4 regions of the Aeribacillus sp. FSL k6-2211 genome follow, and region 1 is predicted to be linked to each of the others. Evidence: riboswitches for the same ligand, from Rfam matches in the RefSeq annotation. Region 1 holds a riboswitch; each other region holds the start of a gene.
What was found. Region 1 has a riboswitch for thiamine pyrophosphate ahead of tenI (thiazole tautomerase TenI). Riboswitches for the same ligand answer to the same signal wherever they lie in the genome.
Positions count from the first base shown of each region.

Region 2: linked by a shared signal. The riboswitch ahead of thiT (energy-coupled thiamine transporter ThiT) and the one ahead of tenI (thiazole tautomerase TenI) in region 1 are both predicted to bind thiamine pyrophosphate.
Region 3: linked by a shared signal. The riboswitch ahead of thiC (phosphomethylpyrimidine synthase ThiC) and the one ahead of tenI (thiazole tautomerase TenI) in region 1 are both predicted to bind thiamine pyrophosphate.
Region 4: linked by a shared signal. The riboswitch ahead of NSU19_RS07730 (acetylornithine deacetylase) and the one ahead of tenI (thiazole tautomerase TenI) in region 1 are both predicted to bind thiamine pyrophosphate.

Region 1 is NZ_CP150190.1:1,183,473-1,187,672, reverse strand. It holds gene NSU19_RS05855 (thiazole synthase) at 1-408, opposite strand, end outside; gene thiS (sulfur carrier protein ThiS) at 415-618, opposite strand; gene thiO (glycine oxidase ThiO) at 626-1,738, opposite strand; gene tenI (thiazole tautomerase TenI) at 1,740-2,339, opposite strand; TPP riboswitch at 2,479-2,587, opposite strand; gene NSU19_RS05835 (monovalent cation:proton antiporter family protein) at 2,642-4,200, opposite strand, start outside.
Region 2 is NZ_CP150190.1:3,459,396-3,463,595, forward strand. It holds gene NSU19_RS16760 (hypothetical protein) at 1-2, shown strand, start outside; gene NSU19_RS16765 (DUF1992 domain-containing protein) at 44-415, opposite strand; gene NSU19_RS16770 (DUF2179 domain-containing protein) at 437-982, opposite strand; gene NSU19_RS16775 (DUF418 domain-containing protein) at 1,086-2,321, opposite strand; TPP riboswitch at 2,494-2,597, shown strand; gene thiT (energy-coupled thiamine transporter ThiT) at 2,667-3,227, shown strand; gene menC (o-succinylbenzoate synthase) at 3,269-4,200, opposite strand, start outside.
Region 3 is NZ_CP150190.1:2,779,754-2,783,953, reverse strand. It holds gene thiC (phosphomethylpyrimidine synthase ThiC) at 13-1,755, opposite strand; TPP riboswitch at 1,890-2,005, opposite strand; gene NSU19_RS13440 (NfeD family protein) at 2,199-3,482, shown strand; gene floA (flotillin-like protein FloA) at 3,499-4,200, shown strand, end outside.
Region 4 is NZ_CP150190.1:1,581,263-1,585,462, forward strand. It holds gene NSU19_RS07710 (mechanosensitive ion channel family protein) at 1-65, opposite strand, end outside; gene NSU19_RS07715 (peroxiredoxin) at 416-964, shown strand; gene NSU19_RS07720 (TlpA disulfide reductase family protein) at 1,057-1,512, shown strand; gene NSU19_RS07725 (hypothetical protein) at 1,744-2,412, shown strand; TPP riboswitch at 2,478-2,578, shown strand; gene NSU19_RS07730 (acetylornithine deacetylase) at 2,703-3,968, shown strand; gene tenA (thiaminase II) at 4,001-4,200, shown strand, end outside.

The DNA.
Region 1 (4,200 bases):
AACAACATCGTCTGAAGTGTATGGAAGAACAATAAACCCTTCATCCAATAACATCTCTGATGCCTTCAATGTTTCAATCGGATCAGGGAGAAGCGTTTTATCATCTCCAATTACTTCCACCTTAATCATATCACATAATCCTGATGCTTTAGCAAGTTTAGCGATTCTGACTGCTTCCTCCGCAGTTTTTGCCCCGGCCGTGTTCGGCAGAAGCGTATATTTCGATAAATCCAACATTTCTAAAAAATTTGGCTGAGAAGGCTCGTAAATATTCATTCTTCTGACGGCAAATGTCAAAATTTCAGCACCTGAGGCCTCCACCGCTTCTTTTTGTATCTCAAAAGACGGATATTTTCCAGTTCCTAACATTAATCTCGACTGAAATGTTTTATCTCCTATTTTTAACATGAATCATCATCCCCCTCCAACAAAATGGACAATTTCAATTTGATCACCATCATGTAATGTCTGGAAGCTGTATTGTTCTTTTGAAACAATTTCACCATTTCGTTCAACGACAACAATTCTTTCCTGTAATTGAAAAAAGTTCAGCAAATCTTCAATGCTTCGAACACTATTCTCCACTTCCATCTGCTGGCCGTTGATGCGAAGTTTCACCGTTTCATCACCTCCCTTTCGCATCAGAAAGCAATCGGTTTAAAGAAAAGCTATGAACATAACGCTCATATTGATTCGTTTTCAAAATCATGTCTTTTACGATCAAGCTTGTAATCGGCGCTAGAAGAATGCCGTTTCGATAATGACCGGTCGCAAAAAAGATTCCCTCATGCTCCGGGTGCTCGGCAAAATACGGCCAGCCGTCAGCTGTTTGCGGCCTGAGCGACGACCAAGCACTAACGACCGGTTCAGACCCGATTTCTGGCATCATTTTCTGAACCTTGATCATTAATTCGGATACTCCTTTGACTGTTGGATTCGTATCCCAGTCGTTTTCATAAGAAGTTGCTCCAATAATAACGGTGCCGTCTTTTTTCGGTACGATATAACAGTGCTCGTAAAACACTGTTTTGTTGATCACTAGTTTTTTCGGTTTTACGGCTAAGCATTCTCCTTTAACGGGCTTCATTGGATTTTTCAACCCCAACTTTTCTAAGAAAAAGCCACTCCAAACTCCGCTTGAAACGACGACTTTTCCACATATAAAAACTCCTTGGGAAGTGACAAGCTTGTATGCTTTTCCCTCTTTAATCACATCGAAAACAGGACATTGTTCAAAAATGGATGCACCATATTTTCTAGCGCCTTTCGCATATGCGCAGCAAACAGATGAACCTTTCACTTGGCCGTCATGTTTAAGCCAAAGAGCTCCCGCAATGTCTTCAGAAACATGTGGCTCATTTGCCAGTACGTTTTCCCTTGAATGCCATTCTAGTTCATTCTCATCTGCGAGCGATTGCAGAAAGCGGCCTTCTTCCTCAGTAAATGCAAGCCGATACATGCCTTCCTGCACAAGCTCAATATCCACACCAGATTGCTCCAATAATTCTTTTGCAAGGCTCGGATATAAATTTCGGCTCTCTAAGCATAGCTCAAAAAATATGTCTCTTTTTTCATTTTCAGAATGGGCACCCAGCATTCCTGCTGCAGCGGATGTCGCTTTACCTCCGATTTCGCCGCTTTCAAACACGGCGGTCTTCAGCCCTGCTTTTGATAGCTCATAGGCGATCCCTTGGCCGATGACCCCTCCCCCGATGATTCCAACATCAAAAACGTTCATTTTAAAAAGCTTCCCCTTTCCTGAAAAGTTTGGCAGCGCTCTCTGGATCTTTCGAAGAAAAGATATAGGACATAACGGCAATACCGCTTGCTTTTTTTTCTAAAACCTTTTGCATATTATCAGGCGTGATCCCACCGATGGCGATAATAGGAATATTGACGTGTCCAACGATTTTCCTAAGCAAATCTGTTCCCTTTGCCGGAAGTCCTTTTTTACTGTTCGTTTCAAAAACGTTTCCGAAAAAACAATAGTCTGCTCCGTCTTTTTCTGCTTTTACCGCTTCATCTAATGAATGGACGCTGACACCGGCTTTTATTTGCGGAAAAGCGCTTTTCACTTTTTTTACCGGCAGGCCGGTTCCCGGAAGATGAACATTTTGAACGCCTGTTAGGAGCGCAACATCGAGCCGATCGTTGATAACAAGCTGTTCTCTCCTTATCCCGTTTGCCAAAAGCTGTTCTACAAGATGAATGATCTCACATGGTCTTTTATTTTTTTCTCGTATATGAACGTAATCAACATGATCTGATATGGACAAAATTATGCGTATTAGCTCGTTGACCGGTTTTGTTCCGTCTGTTACGGCATGAAGTTCCAACATTGTACATTCCTTTCATGAGAAAGACGCTCACACTCGTCTTTCAAGGTTCAAAACTGGAAAGCAGCTGTCCAGTGGTGAGACTGGAAACAATAAAAAACCACCTTCCTTGCTGGAAAGTGGTAATGGAATATCAGACATATGTTTCAAATTCCCACTTCCCTACGCTGGCATCATCCAGATCAGGTTCAAAGGGTCTTAAAGTCAACACTTTAATCTCAGCCTTTCCAAAGGCTCCCCTAGTGGATGCTTATTAAATTTTCATACTAATTTCATGCTATCACAATTTGTTTTGTTTGCAAATATTATTTGCTAAATTCCAGCTCATCTTTTAACTCATTTACATATTTGCGGGAACCCGTTACAATCAAGCGGTCCCCTTTTTTCAATTCGGTATCGCCGTGAGGCACAATGGAATCTTCACCTCGAAAAATCCGGACAAAGATACAATCTCCTGTAAACGGAAAGTATCGAAGCTTCATTCCATCATATTTTCGGTTATTCATATTAATTTGATAAAGAGAGTTGTCTTGGTTTGTTAAGATCCGCATAACGCCAGGCGATTCGATCAAAGCCCTGAGCAGCGTTTTTGTTGACAGCATGACGGAAAATACGCTGATCCCCTTTTCTTTTAATGCTTGATCCAACTCCGGGGAAGAAATGGAGGCGATGACCTGTTCTACGCCGCATTCTTTTGCATATGTCGCAATTTCCGCATTTCTTTCTTCATCCCCAGTAGCCACTATTACTATATCAGCTTCCATTATGTGGTGTTCATTCAATGATTCTATCGAATAGTCTTTCAATTCTTCAATTTTAAACACCGATTGAGCAGTCCCGTTTTCAATTTTGTCTTGCTGTGTATGATATACGGTTGCTTCATACAAATTTTTGTCCAATTCTCTTGTGACTGGAAGGGTCATTTGATTTGCACCAATAAAAGCAATTTTCTTTTTAGGCTGCACCGCCATTTTTTTAGGGAATAATTTTTTAAATCCTATCGGCGTGATAATGCTTGTTAACACGGCAACTACTATTAGTGCGTCAGCCATTTGCTTATCAATCAGTTCGATTCGCTGTCCAATTTCAGCTGCCGCAATAACTAATGATAAAGTAGCAGTCAACAAGAACGCCGCCGCAATCGTTGTATTCGTATCATACCATTTTCTCAGCACAAAAACGGGAATAAACTTTGAGATCAAGAGGGCGAGAAATAACAAAGGAATTAACAAAAGAAGGTTCGGATCTTTGATCAATTCCCATAAATCCAATTCCACCCCTATCATGACAAAAAAGATCGGGATTAAAAAACCGTAGCCAAACGAATCTAGCTTTTGCACCAAGTCTGAATTAGGCGATAAAAGCGAGACTAAAACTCCCGCAAGGAAGGCGCCTAAAATATTTTCTGCCCCAAGCGTTTCCGATAAACCTACAAGTGCGAGAATTAACGTAAAAACCGCCCTTGTTCCAATTTGAACCGTTCCTTTTGACATCGATTTAATAAAGGATCGACTTTTAAACCTTTTGCCAATGAAGTAAAGCAGTACGCCTGCTGCAAACAAAAGAAGCAGAAGCCACGTATTGCTTTCTCCTTCGCTGTTTAAGGAGACAAAAACCGCCAGCAAAATCATGGTGACAAGGTCGGCTATGACAGCCACCAGCAAAATAATTTGGCCGATGGTTGTTTTCATAATTTGCTCGTCTTTCAGCGTCGGCACTACTACTCCTAAAGAAATCGTTGAAATCACTAACGTCATGAAAAAGGCATTGCGGATAAATCCCATCCACATTAACAAATACGATAAAAGTAATGAAACAACGAAAATGCCAAGAAAAACAATTGACGCAACCAAAAAAGTATGAG
Region 2 (4,200 bases), 1.8 Mb from region 1:
AAAAGAATGGCGAAAATAAAGGCACCATTCTTTTTCGAAAACGTCAAATAAGCTTTTTATAAACTTTATCTTTATAAAATTGAGATGCAGGTGTGTTGAATATATTCCTTTTCTTCACGATTCGTTCCAATGCTAATTGTTTTTCCGACAGCTTTTGTTGTAATTTTTTCCTTTCGGCTTCATCTTCACAGCATTTTAGTAAATCTTGAATAGTTAATAGTTCCTTTTTCAAGTCATTTTCTTGATCGACCATTCCGGCGTTTCTCAAAAGACGATAAGCCATTCGGAGTTCTTCCGGAATATCAGACAAATCGTCATGCGGGAGAGGCTTCCCCATCCCGGGAAGTTCTTTAAACTCTCCCTCTTCATATGCCTTTTTGATCCGATCCTCAGCAATTTTTGCAAATATATCCACGCTTCACCCTCCCTTCGACCGTTATGTTCGTCCTTTTTCTAAACGCTTTACCCGCTTTTTCATCGCTTTTGTTAAATATCCACCTTTAAAAGAACGAATTTCATACGAGCTTAAAAACGCTTTTGGTTCTATTTCATTGACAAGGTTTAAAAATTCTTCCTCCCGAGAGCGTTGAGCAACAACTTCCAAACGATACCTAATCGAATTCATTCCTTCTCCTTGAAAGACCGTAACCCCAAAACCAGCCTCCCTCAATTTTTTGACTAATCCGGAATTTTTATCCATTAAATTCACATTGTATGTTACATATCCAAAAGCCAGCTTTTTCTCCAGTTCACCGCCCAACAACAGCCCTGCACCAAAACCGATAATATATGCACTAATATTGTAAATATTAGATAAATCTTGAAAAACTATTCCTAAAGCGACAATATAAATCGCTGCTTCTAGCAAACCTATACCAGCAGCAGCCTTTGTTTGATTTTTCACTAACAAAATAGTTCGGATCGTCAATACTGGTACATACAATAATTGCAGCAAAAAAATAAAAATTGCTTGTAGAAACATGTTGCCTAGACACTCCTTTGTTCCATCATACTATAAATTATTTTCAAAAAGAAAGAGCTATCATAAACTCAAAATCTGAGATTTGAAACTACATTTTTACAATTCATCTTGATCTGTTATTATGCTTCGAAACTTCCTTTTTCATGCGAATAGGCTGGCGCTTGAAATACATCGCTGTTCTCCATACCCACTCCAACGGCCCTAATTGAAAATATTTAAACCAAATATGGCTGATGATAAGCTGCACGGCAAAAATTGCGAGTGCAAGCCAAAAACCGGCGAAGGGGTATACTTTACCGTACAATCCCAATCCGTAATGATAAAAAAGATATGTACAAATAACAGATTGCATGATGTAATTTGTCAATGACATGCGTCCAACAGGCGCAATCTTCTTAACAATTTGCCGACAGATTGGGTGAAAATATAAAAATATGAGAGAGATCACATAAAACAACATGAGAAATGGTGCACCGAACACCATGTAAAAACTATTTTTAGCGGTGACCGCAAAAATATTTAACGGAAGCCCAATGATAAGCCCGAAAAACCAGATGGCTGTTAATAACCTTCGATGCTTCTCCGGTTCTTGAAAAAGCTTTTGTTTCGCAAATATCATGCCAACTAAAAACATGCTGATATATGGGAGCATGTTTATTATATAGACAAGCGGTTGAAAAGGCCACAAGCCAGACATAGACATGTAAAAAAGCCGATCATGAATACGCTGATGGAAAATATCAGTAAAACTTCCGTTTTGATATGAATGGATTGCGTTTCTTGCCTCCTCTTCCAATAAGGCAGCCTGCTCTCTTTTTTGGACTAAAGCATCCTCACCATTGGATACAGCCGTCATCAAACCAATAAGGAGCAAATATAAACTAAATAAACATACAGTCCATACCAAAAGGGTTTTCCAGGAACACTTCCGGAAAAAAAGGAGAAGAAACCCCAGCACAGCATAATCCATTAAAATGTCTCCATCCCAAATGAAAAATGAATGAATTAGTCCAAATACAAAAAGCACCACCAGTCTGCGTATATATATAGAAACAAAGTTCCTGCCGTTTCCTAAAGCCCGTTCCTCCATGATGATGATTCCAAATCCGAACAATAATGAGAACATTGTAATAAACTTCATTTGTACAAATATTTCCAAAATATTTTTCGTTAGAAAATCCCATGTTCTCCATGTTTCAGTAAAAAAATTTTCGCTGCCTATTTGGTATAAATATACATCTGGATAGCTGAAATGCGCCATATTCACAAGTAAAATGCCAAATATCGCAGCCCCCCGCACCACATCCACTACTTCATAACGCTCACGTTTAAGATTCAAACCAAAACCCCCATTCTGAAAAAAGTTCTTATTGTTAACGCCCTTTTTTCATTACTTTTTGTCCAAAGGCTGCATTTCAGCTTTATCGTGTTTAAATTTATTTGAATATAGCGAAAAAAGAATGACAATTTTCTTATAGTCTATTATGATAGACATAAGATTCGAATATCAACAGATCCACAAGGGGAGCTATATGCTGAGAGTGGACGGATATTTCGTCCAGACCCTTTGAACCTGTTAGTTAATGCTAGCGTAGGGATGTGGAAGTATACTGATCCATGATACAGCCTTTTTCCCCCTTATGGATATTTGTTGATAGCAAATAATATACAGGGGGTTTTATTTTTGGAAAAAAATCGCTTATTACTATTAATAGAAGCAGCAATCTTTGCAGCATTGGCAGTTATACTTGATCTTCTCCCTTCCATTCAATTATCATCAGCCATTTCTATATCCATTGCCATGGTGCCTGTACTCATATTATCGTTTCGATCCGGTGCAAAGATTGGCTTCATTTCCGGCTTTTTATGGGGATTATTGCAAATTGTATTAGGTGATGCATACATCCTGACGCCTGTTCAAGGCTTCATCGACTATTTTCTAGCTTTTTCCTTTATCGGTTTAGCCGGTCTTTTCAGCAAAACTATTCAAAATAAGCTGAAAGATGGAAAGAAAAGCTCTGCTCTTGTTTTCATCATCTTTGGCGTCTTCATCGGAGCTTTTGCACGTTATTTTTGGCATTTTATCAGCGGTGTCTTTTTCTTCGGAGAATATGCACCAGAAGGAATGTCAGCGGTCGTTTATTCTTTGATCGTAAACGGCATTACGATGATAGGAGCCTTTGTATTATGCGCTGTCGTTACTGTTATTCTCATTATGGCGGCGCCAAGATTGGTTGTAAAATAAACAAAATCATCCTCTGCAAAACATGCAGAGGATAATTTTGTTTATAGGGTAAATACTTTCGTTTCAACAGTGTATTTTTTTAATTTTTCACGGCTTACATGAAAACCGATCCCCGGGTTATCAGGCAAGGCAATTTTTCCATTATAAACCGATATTTCCGGTTCAATAATATCTTCTTCCCAATACTTAGATGAACTGGATATATCTCCTGGCAGTGTGAATTGTTCAAGTGTCGCTAAGGCTATATTATGGGCCCGTCCAATCCCTGATTCAAGCATCCCTCCGCACCAAACTGGAACATTTTGCTCTTTGCAAAAATCATGGATTTTTTTTGCTTCTGTCAAACCGCCAACACGGCCGATTTTTATATTCATAATTTTGCAGCTTCGAAGTTCAACAGCCTTTCGAGCATCTTCGAAGGAACAAATACTTTCATCTAAACAGATCGGTGTGTCCAATTCTTTTTGAAGTTTGCTATGATCCACAATATCATCGTGCGCAAGAGGCTGCTCAATCATCATTAATTGAAACTCATCCAATTGTTTTAGATGATTTATATCTTTTAATGTATAGGCACTGTTCGCATCAGCCATTAAATCCAAGTTCGGAAAATGCTTCCGTATTTCCTTAACTACTTCAATATCCCAACCTGGTTTAATCTTTATTTTTACTCTCTTGTATCCTTCCTCCTGATATTGTTCAATAAGACTGATTAAATCTTTTATTGTTGGCTGAATACCGATGCTCACCCCAGCTTCAACTTCTTTTTTCATTCCCCCGAGAGCTTGTGAAAGAGGTATATTTTGCTGTTTTGCATATAGATCCCACACGGCACCTTCCAAAGCCGCTTTTGCCATATAATTTCTGCGAATAAAACGAAACGATTCAGCCAACTCACGAGGATGATGAAACGACGTCTTTGATAAAATCGGAATGAGGAAATCTTCGATCATGTGCACAGTTGTTTTCACGG
Region 3 (4,200 bases), 1.6 Mb from region 1:
TTTGAAAATTATTTATCGATAAAGGGATGACCCGCCCTCTATAAATTCTTTTGCTTTTTGCCTCAAACCTTCCTGAACGAAATCAGAATCACTTGAACCGGCCATTTTTCTTAAATTGTGGGAAATTTTCATCGAGCAAAATTTTGGACCGCACATAGAACAAAAATGGGCAATTTTCGCTCCTTCTGCCGGCAAAGTTTCGTCATGATATTCGCGTGCCCGTTCAGGATCGAGAGAAAGATTAAATTGGTCGTTCCAGCGAAATTCAAAACGGGCTTTTGATAAAGCATCATCCCTTATTTGGGCGCCTGGATGCCCTTTTGCCAAATCTGCGGCATGGGCTGCAATTTTATAAGCAACAACACCTTGGCGCACATCCTCTTTATTGGGAAGGCCTAAATGCTCTTTCGGAGTTACATAACATAGCATGGCCGTTCCGTACCAGCCGATCATGGCTGCTCCAATGGCTGACGTAATATGATCATAGCCGGGAGCAATATCGGTCGTTAATGGACCGAGGGTATAAAAAGGAGCCCCTTTGCAAATTTCATTTTCTAAATCAACATTTTCTTTAATTTTATGCATCGGAATGTGCCCAGGGCCTTCGATCATGACTTGGACATCATGTTTCCAGGCGATTTCCGTCAATTCACCGAGCGTTTTCAATTCGGCAAATTGCGCTTCATCATTGGCATCTCGAATAGATCCGGGACGCAAGCCGTCACCTAATGAAACGGCAATATCATATGTTTTTAAAATTTCGCAAATCTCTTCAAAATGAGTGTATAAAAAGTTTTCTTGATGATGCGCCATACACCACTGCGCCATGATCGAACCGCCGCGGGATACGATTCCGGTCGTCCGTTTGACGGTCAAAGGGATATAGCGAAGCAGCACGCCGGCATGTATAGTAAAATAATCGACCCCTTGTTCTGCTTGCTCAATTAATGTATCACGGTAAATTTCCCATGTTAACTCTTCAGCAACGCCATTTACTTTTTCGAGCGCTTGGTAAATCGGGACGGTTCCAACCGGCACGGGCGAGTTGCGGATGATAAATTCTCTTGTTGCATGAATATTTTTTCCTGTTGACAGGTCCATAATTGTGTCAGCGCCCCAGCGGATGGCCCAAAGCATCTTCTCAACTTCTTCTTCGATTGACGATGTTACAGCTGAATTGCCAATGTTGGCATTAATTTTTACATGAAAGTTCCGGCCGATGATCATCGGTTCACTTTCCGGGTGATTAATGTTGGACGGAATAATGGCCCTGCCGGCAGCGACTTCTTGACGAACGAATTCAGGATCCATGTTTTCACGAATCGCCACAAACTCCATCTCTGGGGTGATGATCCCCTTTTTTGCATAGTGCATTTGTGTAACGACAGCACCTTTTTTTGCTTTGAAAGGCTTTCGATGAAAAGGTGTGGCAATATTGTGATCTTCCCAATTGCGAAATCCATTATCTTCAGGCTTTACCTGGCGCCCGTCATATTCTACAACATCATGACGGTCTAAAATCCACTGTTTGCGCACAGCCGGCAAACCTTTATGAATATCTGCCTGAAAATCAGGATCTGTATAGGGACCGCTCGTGTCATAAACCTTTACAGGTTCATTTTCAAACGTTCCCGCTTCCGTTTTCGTGGGAGTTAATTGAATTTCCCTCATCGGAACCCGAATATCGGGTCTCGACCCAGTCACATAAATTTTTTTGCTTGCTGGAAACTGCATGTTTTCGAAATAATGTTTCATTTTTCTCCTCCTCCATTTTTTTATCTGAAGATGTGCATAGAAAAATAGGAGGGGAGATGGGACGTGAAAAATAAAAACGGGTTCGCTTTAGCACGAACCCGATCAATTCAATATAGAAAAAGAAGGCAATAAAATACTCCCGCTACCTACTTCCCTACGCTGGCATCATCCAGATCAGGTTCAAAGGGTTGAAGAACTTCAGGCGCGTTCTTCTCTCAGTCCAGCTAATTGGACACCCCTAGTAGATGGTTATATATTTTTTTTAATAGTAACATAATATGAAAAATAATGAAAATATTTTTTCGTTTCATGTTTGTTTGCAGAATTGTTGATTTTTGAAACTTTCTGCACAATTGTCCGTAATAATATTAGGCAAAAAATAAGGGGGGAGAGGCCTGAAATCAAACAATAAGTTTTTCGCTATTTGCGCTCTGCTGCTCATCTTGTCGATTATTTGTGCGTCTTTTGATGCCAAATCAGCTGAAGGGAAAACAGTTTATTTTATTCCGATTGAAAATACAATTGAAAAAGGATTGGTGCATTTTATTAAACGATCCATTCAGGAGGCGGAAAAAGAAAAGGCGGATGTCATTGTTTTTGAATTGAACACTCCTGGCGGTGCTTTAGAGGCAGCGATAGAAATAGGCAAAATGATTATGGATACAGATATCAAAACAATCGCTTATGTAAATAAACATGCGATTTCCGCAGGGGCTTATATAGCATTAAGGGCTGATCAAATATATTACCATCCTGGCGGTACCATTGGGTCAGCGGCTGTCATTGACTCCAATGGCAATGCTGCAGAAGTAAAAGTGCAATCGTTTTGGAAAGCAGAGATGAGAAATGCTGCTGAGGTTCATGGCAGAGACCCTATGTTCGCTGAGGCGATGGTAGACAGCAGCTTGGATATGCCCGAATATGGTGCAGAAAAAGGAGAATTACTAACATTAACAGCAAAACAAGCGATGGAAGTCGGGTATGGTGAAGGCATCGCCAAAAGCCGGGCAAAGCTTTTGAAATCGATCGGAATGGAAGGTGCAAAAGTCCAGGAGACTGAGGAGACGTTTGCTGAAAAAATAGCCCGTTTTGTAACAAACATGTATACCATTCCGATATTATTAACGATTAGCGGTTTAGGGTTTGTGTTAGAATTGTACACTCCTGGGTTTGGCATTCCTGGTTTTATTGGACTATTGGCACTGTTTTTGTTTTTCTTCGGTCATTTTATTGCAGGGCTTGCGGGATTGGAAACGGTTGTTTTGTTCGTGCTTGGGGTACTGCTTATAATTGCAGAGTTGTTTGTTCCAGGAGGAATTATTGGAGCAATCGGTTTTCTTTCAGTCCTTTTAAGTTTATTTTTAGCAGCTGATCATATAGGACATATGGCGGTTTCTCTTTTTATTGCCGGTTCCATTTCGATATTCACAATATTCATCATGTCAAAGGTGATTGGTAAGCGTATGAAATGGTTTAAAAAAATTATTTTAAATGATTCAATCAGCACGGAGAAAGGTTATGTATCCAATCAAAATCGTACAGATTTAATTGGGAAAACGGGTGTAACTGTGACTGCTTTACGACCGGCAGGAACAGTAATGACCGATGGAGAGGAAAGATTGGATGTTGTGACAGAAGGAACGTATATTGAGAAAGGAAAAAAAGTGAAAATTGTTAAAGTAGAAGGCTCACGAATTGTTGTAAGAGCTATTAATGAAAATGAATAGGAGGTAGGTATATCACATGGACGTAACATTTTTTCTTTTACTAGGTCTTATCGTATTAGGTCTTATTTTGCTTGGCATCTTGTTCTCTTTTGTGCCGATTATGCTCTGGATTTCAGCTCTGGCAGCTGGCGTTCGCATCAGTATTTTGACTCTTATTGGAATGAGGCTGCGCAGAGTCATTCCAAGTCGAGTGATCAATCCGTTAATTAAAGCGCATAAAGCCGGCCTTGATGTCACAACGAATCAATTGGAAAGCCATTATTTGGCAGGAGGAAATGTCGATCGAGTTGTCAACGCATTAATTGCAGCTGAAAGAGCTAATATTGAATTGAGCTTTGAACGTTGTGCTGCGATTGATTTAGCGGGAAGAGACGTGCTTGAAGCCGTTCAAATGAGCGTAAATCCGAAAGTAATCGAAACCCCGTTTATTGCAGGGGTTGCCATGGACGGAATTGAAGTGAAAGCAAAAGCCCGCATCACGGTGCGAGCCAATATTGACCGGCTTGTTGGTGGTGCCGGGGAAGAAACGATTATCGCACGTGTAGGTGAAGGAATTGTCAGCACCATTGGTTCTTCTGATGATCATAAAAAAGTGCTGGAAAACCCTGATATGATTTCGCAAACAGTTTTAAACAAAGGACTCGATTCAGGAACAGCCTTTGAAATTTTATCCATCGACATCGCGGACGTTGATATCGGCAAAAACATCGGTGCGATC
Region 4 (4,200 bases), 400 kb from region 1:
AAAACTTCTCCTGATTTTAAAGCCAGATCAGCCCAATCAATAGATTCAAAAAAGTTCAAAACCATTTCCCCTTTCTTTTCAAGCCAATCATTTGGTTATTTGACGGGATCGTGTTAAACTGAATGTACAGTTGAAAGTTTAGCATAGAAAAAGGAATTTTCAATGATTGTTACATTTTTTTAATGATAGCGGCGAAAATTGGAAATAGTATTATTGTTCTCTTCACCGCAATGAAAATGTAAAACAAATTATTTAAATTAATTATTACTTAAAATTGACTAAAATTTTGTTGTTATATATAATAGTAATCGGAGGAAGGATATTGAGAAAATACTCAATTCATTCTCATTTGTTTTTGAAGGAAACGATCAAAAAGTTTCCTTTAAAATAAAATTTTAAAATGGAGGGTTACATAATGGCAGAGCGTTTGGTTGGTAAACAAGCTCCACGTTTTGAAATGGATGCCGTTTTGCCAAACAAAGAGTTTGGTAAAGTAAGCTTGGAAGAAATCATGAAACAAGGAAAATGGACAGTTCTTTTCTTTTATCCAATGGACTTCACTTTCGTTTGTCCAACTGAAATCACAGCTATTTCTGACCGTTATGAAGAATTTGAAGATCTTGATGCAGAAGTGATTGGTGTATCAACTGACACAATTCACACACACTTAGCTTGGATTAAAACTCCTCGCGAAGAGAACGGTTTAGGCGATATTAAATATCCGCTTGCAGCAGATACAAATCATCAAGTATCAAGAGACTACGGCGTTTTAATCGAAGAAGAAGGAGTTGCTCTTCGCGGATTGTTCATCATCAATCCAGAAGGCGAACTTCAATATCAAACAGTATTCCATAACAACATTGGCCGCGATGTTGATGAAACATTGCGTGTACTTCAAGCGCTTCAAACTGGCGGACTTTGCCCAGCAAACTGGAAGCCTGGTCAAGAAACGCTTAAAGTATAATGAAGCTTTTCATTCAAAGGGCCTAGCAGTACGTTAGGCCTTTTTTCAAACGATTATTTTTTTGATATTCATTCTTCAAGGAGGAAGCGGAAATGAAATTACGTGAGCCAATGCCTGAATTAGTCGGAGCAACAACTTGGCTGAATGGCGAAGTAACGAAAGAGCAATTAATCGGTGAAAAACCAACATTAATCCATTTTTGGTCAATCAGCTGCCATTTGTGTAAAGAAGCAATGCCGAAAGTAAATGAGTTCCGCGATCAATATAAAGATAAACTGAACGTAGTAGCTGTTCATATGCCTCGCTCCGAAAAGGATTTAGATATTGATGATATTAAAAAAGTAGCGGAAGAACACGGGATTACGCAACCGATCTTTGTTGACAACGAACATAAATTAACCGATGCTTTTGAAAATCAATATGTACCTGCATATTATGTTTTTGACAAAAACGGCATTCTTCGCCACTTCCAAGCAGGAGGAAGCGGAATGAAAATGCTGGAAAAACGTGTTAATCGGGTGTTAGCGGAAACAGAAAACGCTGAATGATTCAACCATCTGCAAAACATTGCAGGTGGTTTTTCATTTTAGAAAAATACCTTTCCGGCTTTGAAAGGACTTGTTTTTATTGCTTCGAAGCTTTCAAAAGATAAGCATCTCCATTTACCATTCATCTGACATCCTTTTTCCAGCTCTCAATCCTAAAGAAATGATTCACATTCCAAATCACAACATGCTATAATAAATGATGCTAGTTTGAACAAAAAGGAGCATAGGTGGATGGCAAAACAATCACAAACTTTTTCCATTATGAATCTATTAAAGGTGCTTTTGGCTGTCATCGTTATCCTTTTCCTATTTTATTTGCTTGCATTTAACGACGTCGTCGTGCGTTTTATATCTCTGCTATTAAATGGATGTTTAGTTGTTCTCGCCTTCCTTGTCTATCGGAAAATAGACTATATGATAAAGATGAAAGAAGAACGAAAAGAGCCTATTCAAAACGAAAAGCTGCCTGATGAAACAGAAATGGCGCGAAAAGAACAGCAATTAAATAAACTGGAGCTTGATAAAACGCAATTGTTGGAGGAGCTATTAACAAAAGCCGGTATCGAAGAGGAAGAAAAACAAAAGTACCGAGCCAAAATTAGAGAAAAAGAGGATGAAGCTTCAAAGCTTCAACAAGAGCTAGCATTCATGAAAGGCCGGATTGCCAACTTGATTTTAAAAAGAGATCCTGAGATCGAGCGGATTGTCCTGCTGCTTGATGCAGATTTTATATTAAATCATTCGTTAGTGGAAATTAATCAAAGGTTTCAGGAAATTAGCGGCAGTTTTTCTGAACAATCGATCGAGCATTTGAAAAAGGCTAATTATATTGATCAACATTTGCAATTTACTCGAATTGGTTATCGTGAATTATTAAAGACAGCAAAAAGAATCAATTAACCGTTAGCTTGTATTTTTCTATATTTTATGATTTAATGAAATTAAATGAAAATTTCATAATATTAACATACCACTAGGGGAGCCGAAAGGCTGAGAAAGGCGTGTGCCTTGACCCTTTGAACCTGATCTAGATCATACTAGCGTAGGGAAGTGGTGCAGTAATATCGAAACCTGTCTATGGGTTTTGTATATACTTGCCCGTTCCCTTATATTGGGAACGGGCTTTTTGCATTACAAGGCTGGTTGGCAAACCATTTTTCAAAACAAAATGTTAAGAAAGGGGAGACAACGTGTTACAAACGCTATTTCAGCAAATTGATGAAAGGGAAGAAGAACTTCTGAATCTTCTAAAAACACTCGTATCGTTTGAAACGCCAAGCCCTCCGGCAAGAAATGCAAAAGAGGCTCAAAAGTATGTCGCCTCATATTTGGAAGACATCGGCTTTTCCATTGATCAATGGGATTTATATGAACAAGATCCAGTCGTAGTAGGAACGAAAAAAGGAAAAGATCCAGAAAATTACCACAGTTTAATTATTAACGGGCATATTGATGTCGCTTCAATCGAAGAGGGAGAAGAATGGCTAACGCCTCCTTTTGAGGCAACGGTTAAAGGGGATTACATATATGGACGCGGTGTAGCGGATATGAAAGGGGGAATGGCTGCCAGTCTGTTTGCATTAAAGCTGCTGCAAGAAAACGGCATTGAGCCGGGAGGGGATATCATTTTTCAGTCCGTCGTCGGTGAAGAAGTAGGCGAAGCAGGAACAAAATCGTGCTGCGACCGGGGATATCGAGCTGATTTTGCCATCGTTGTCGATTCAAGCAACTGTGAAATACAAGGGCAGGGCGGGGTGATCACGGGCTGGATTACAATTGAAAGCCCCGAGACATTTCACGATGGCACGAGAAGACAAATGATTCATGCCGGCGGGAAGCTTTTTGGGGCAAGCGCGATTGAAAAAATGATGAAAATTATTGAAGGACTGCGAGAGCTTGAACAGCATTGGGCAGTGATGAAAACGAGCAAAGGCTTTCCGCCTGGTTCTGCCACAATTAATCCTGCAGTGATTGAAGGTGGAAGGCACGCCGCTTTTGTGGCCGATAAATGTTCCCTTTGGATTACCGTTCACTATTACCCGGAAGAGCATTATGTAGAGGTGATCCGGGAAATTGAAGAACATATCCATCATGTTGCAATGGCTGATCCATGGCTTCGGAAATATCCTCCGAAATTTAAATGGGGCGGCACATCGATGATTGAAGATCGAGGAGAAATTTTCCCAGCTTTTTCATATGACGAACATTCACTCGGAGTGAAAACATTACAAAAAGCACATAAACTGGCATTTAATGAGGAAGCAAAGCTGACGATGTCCCCTACTGTGACAGACGGCGGCTGGCTGAGTGAAGCGGGAATTCCCGTCGTTTTATATGGACCGGGCACGCTTGAAGATGCACACTCGGTGAATGAAAAGCTGTCCATCCCCCAATTAAAAACATTTACAAAATCGCTGATCGCGTTTTTATTTGATTGGTATCAGAAAAAACGATGACAATTACAAAAGCTGCGAAAGGGGTAATTCAAATGTTTACAGACCGATTGTATAAAACTGCAAAACCGATTTGGGAAGCGAGTTACCATCATCCGTTTGTTCAAGGAATCGGCAATGGGACGCTGGATATCGACAAATTTCGCTTTTTTATGGAGCAGGATTATCTTTATTTAATCGAATACTGCCGCCTGTTTGCCCTTGGAAGCTTAAAGGCTCACAATCTTCAAACAAT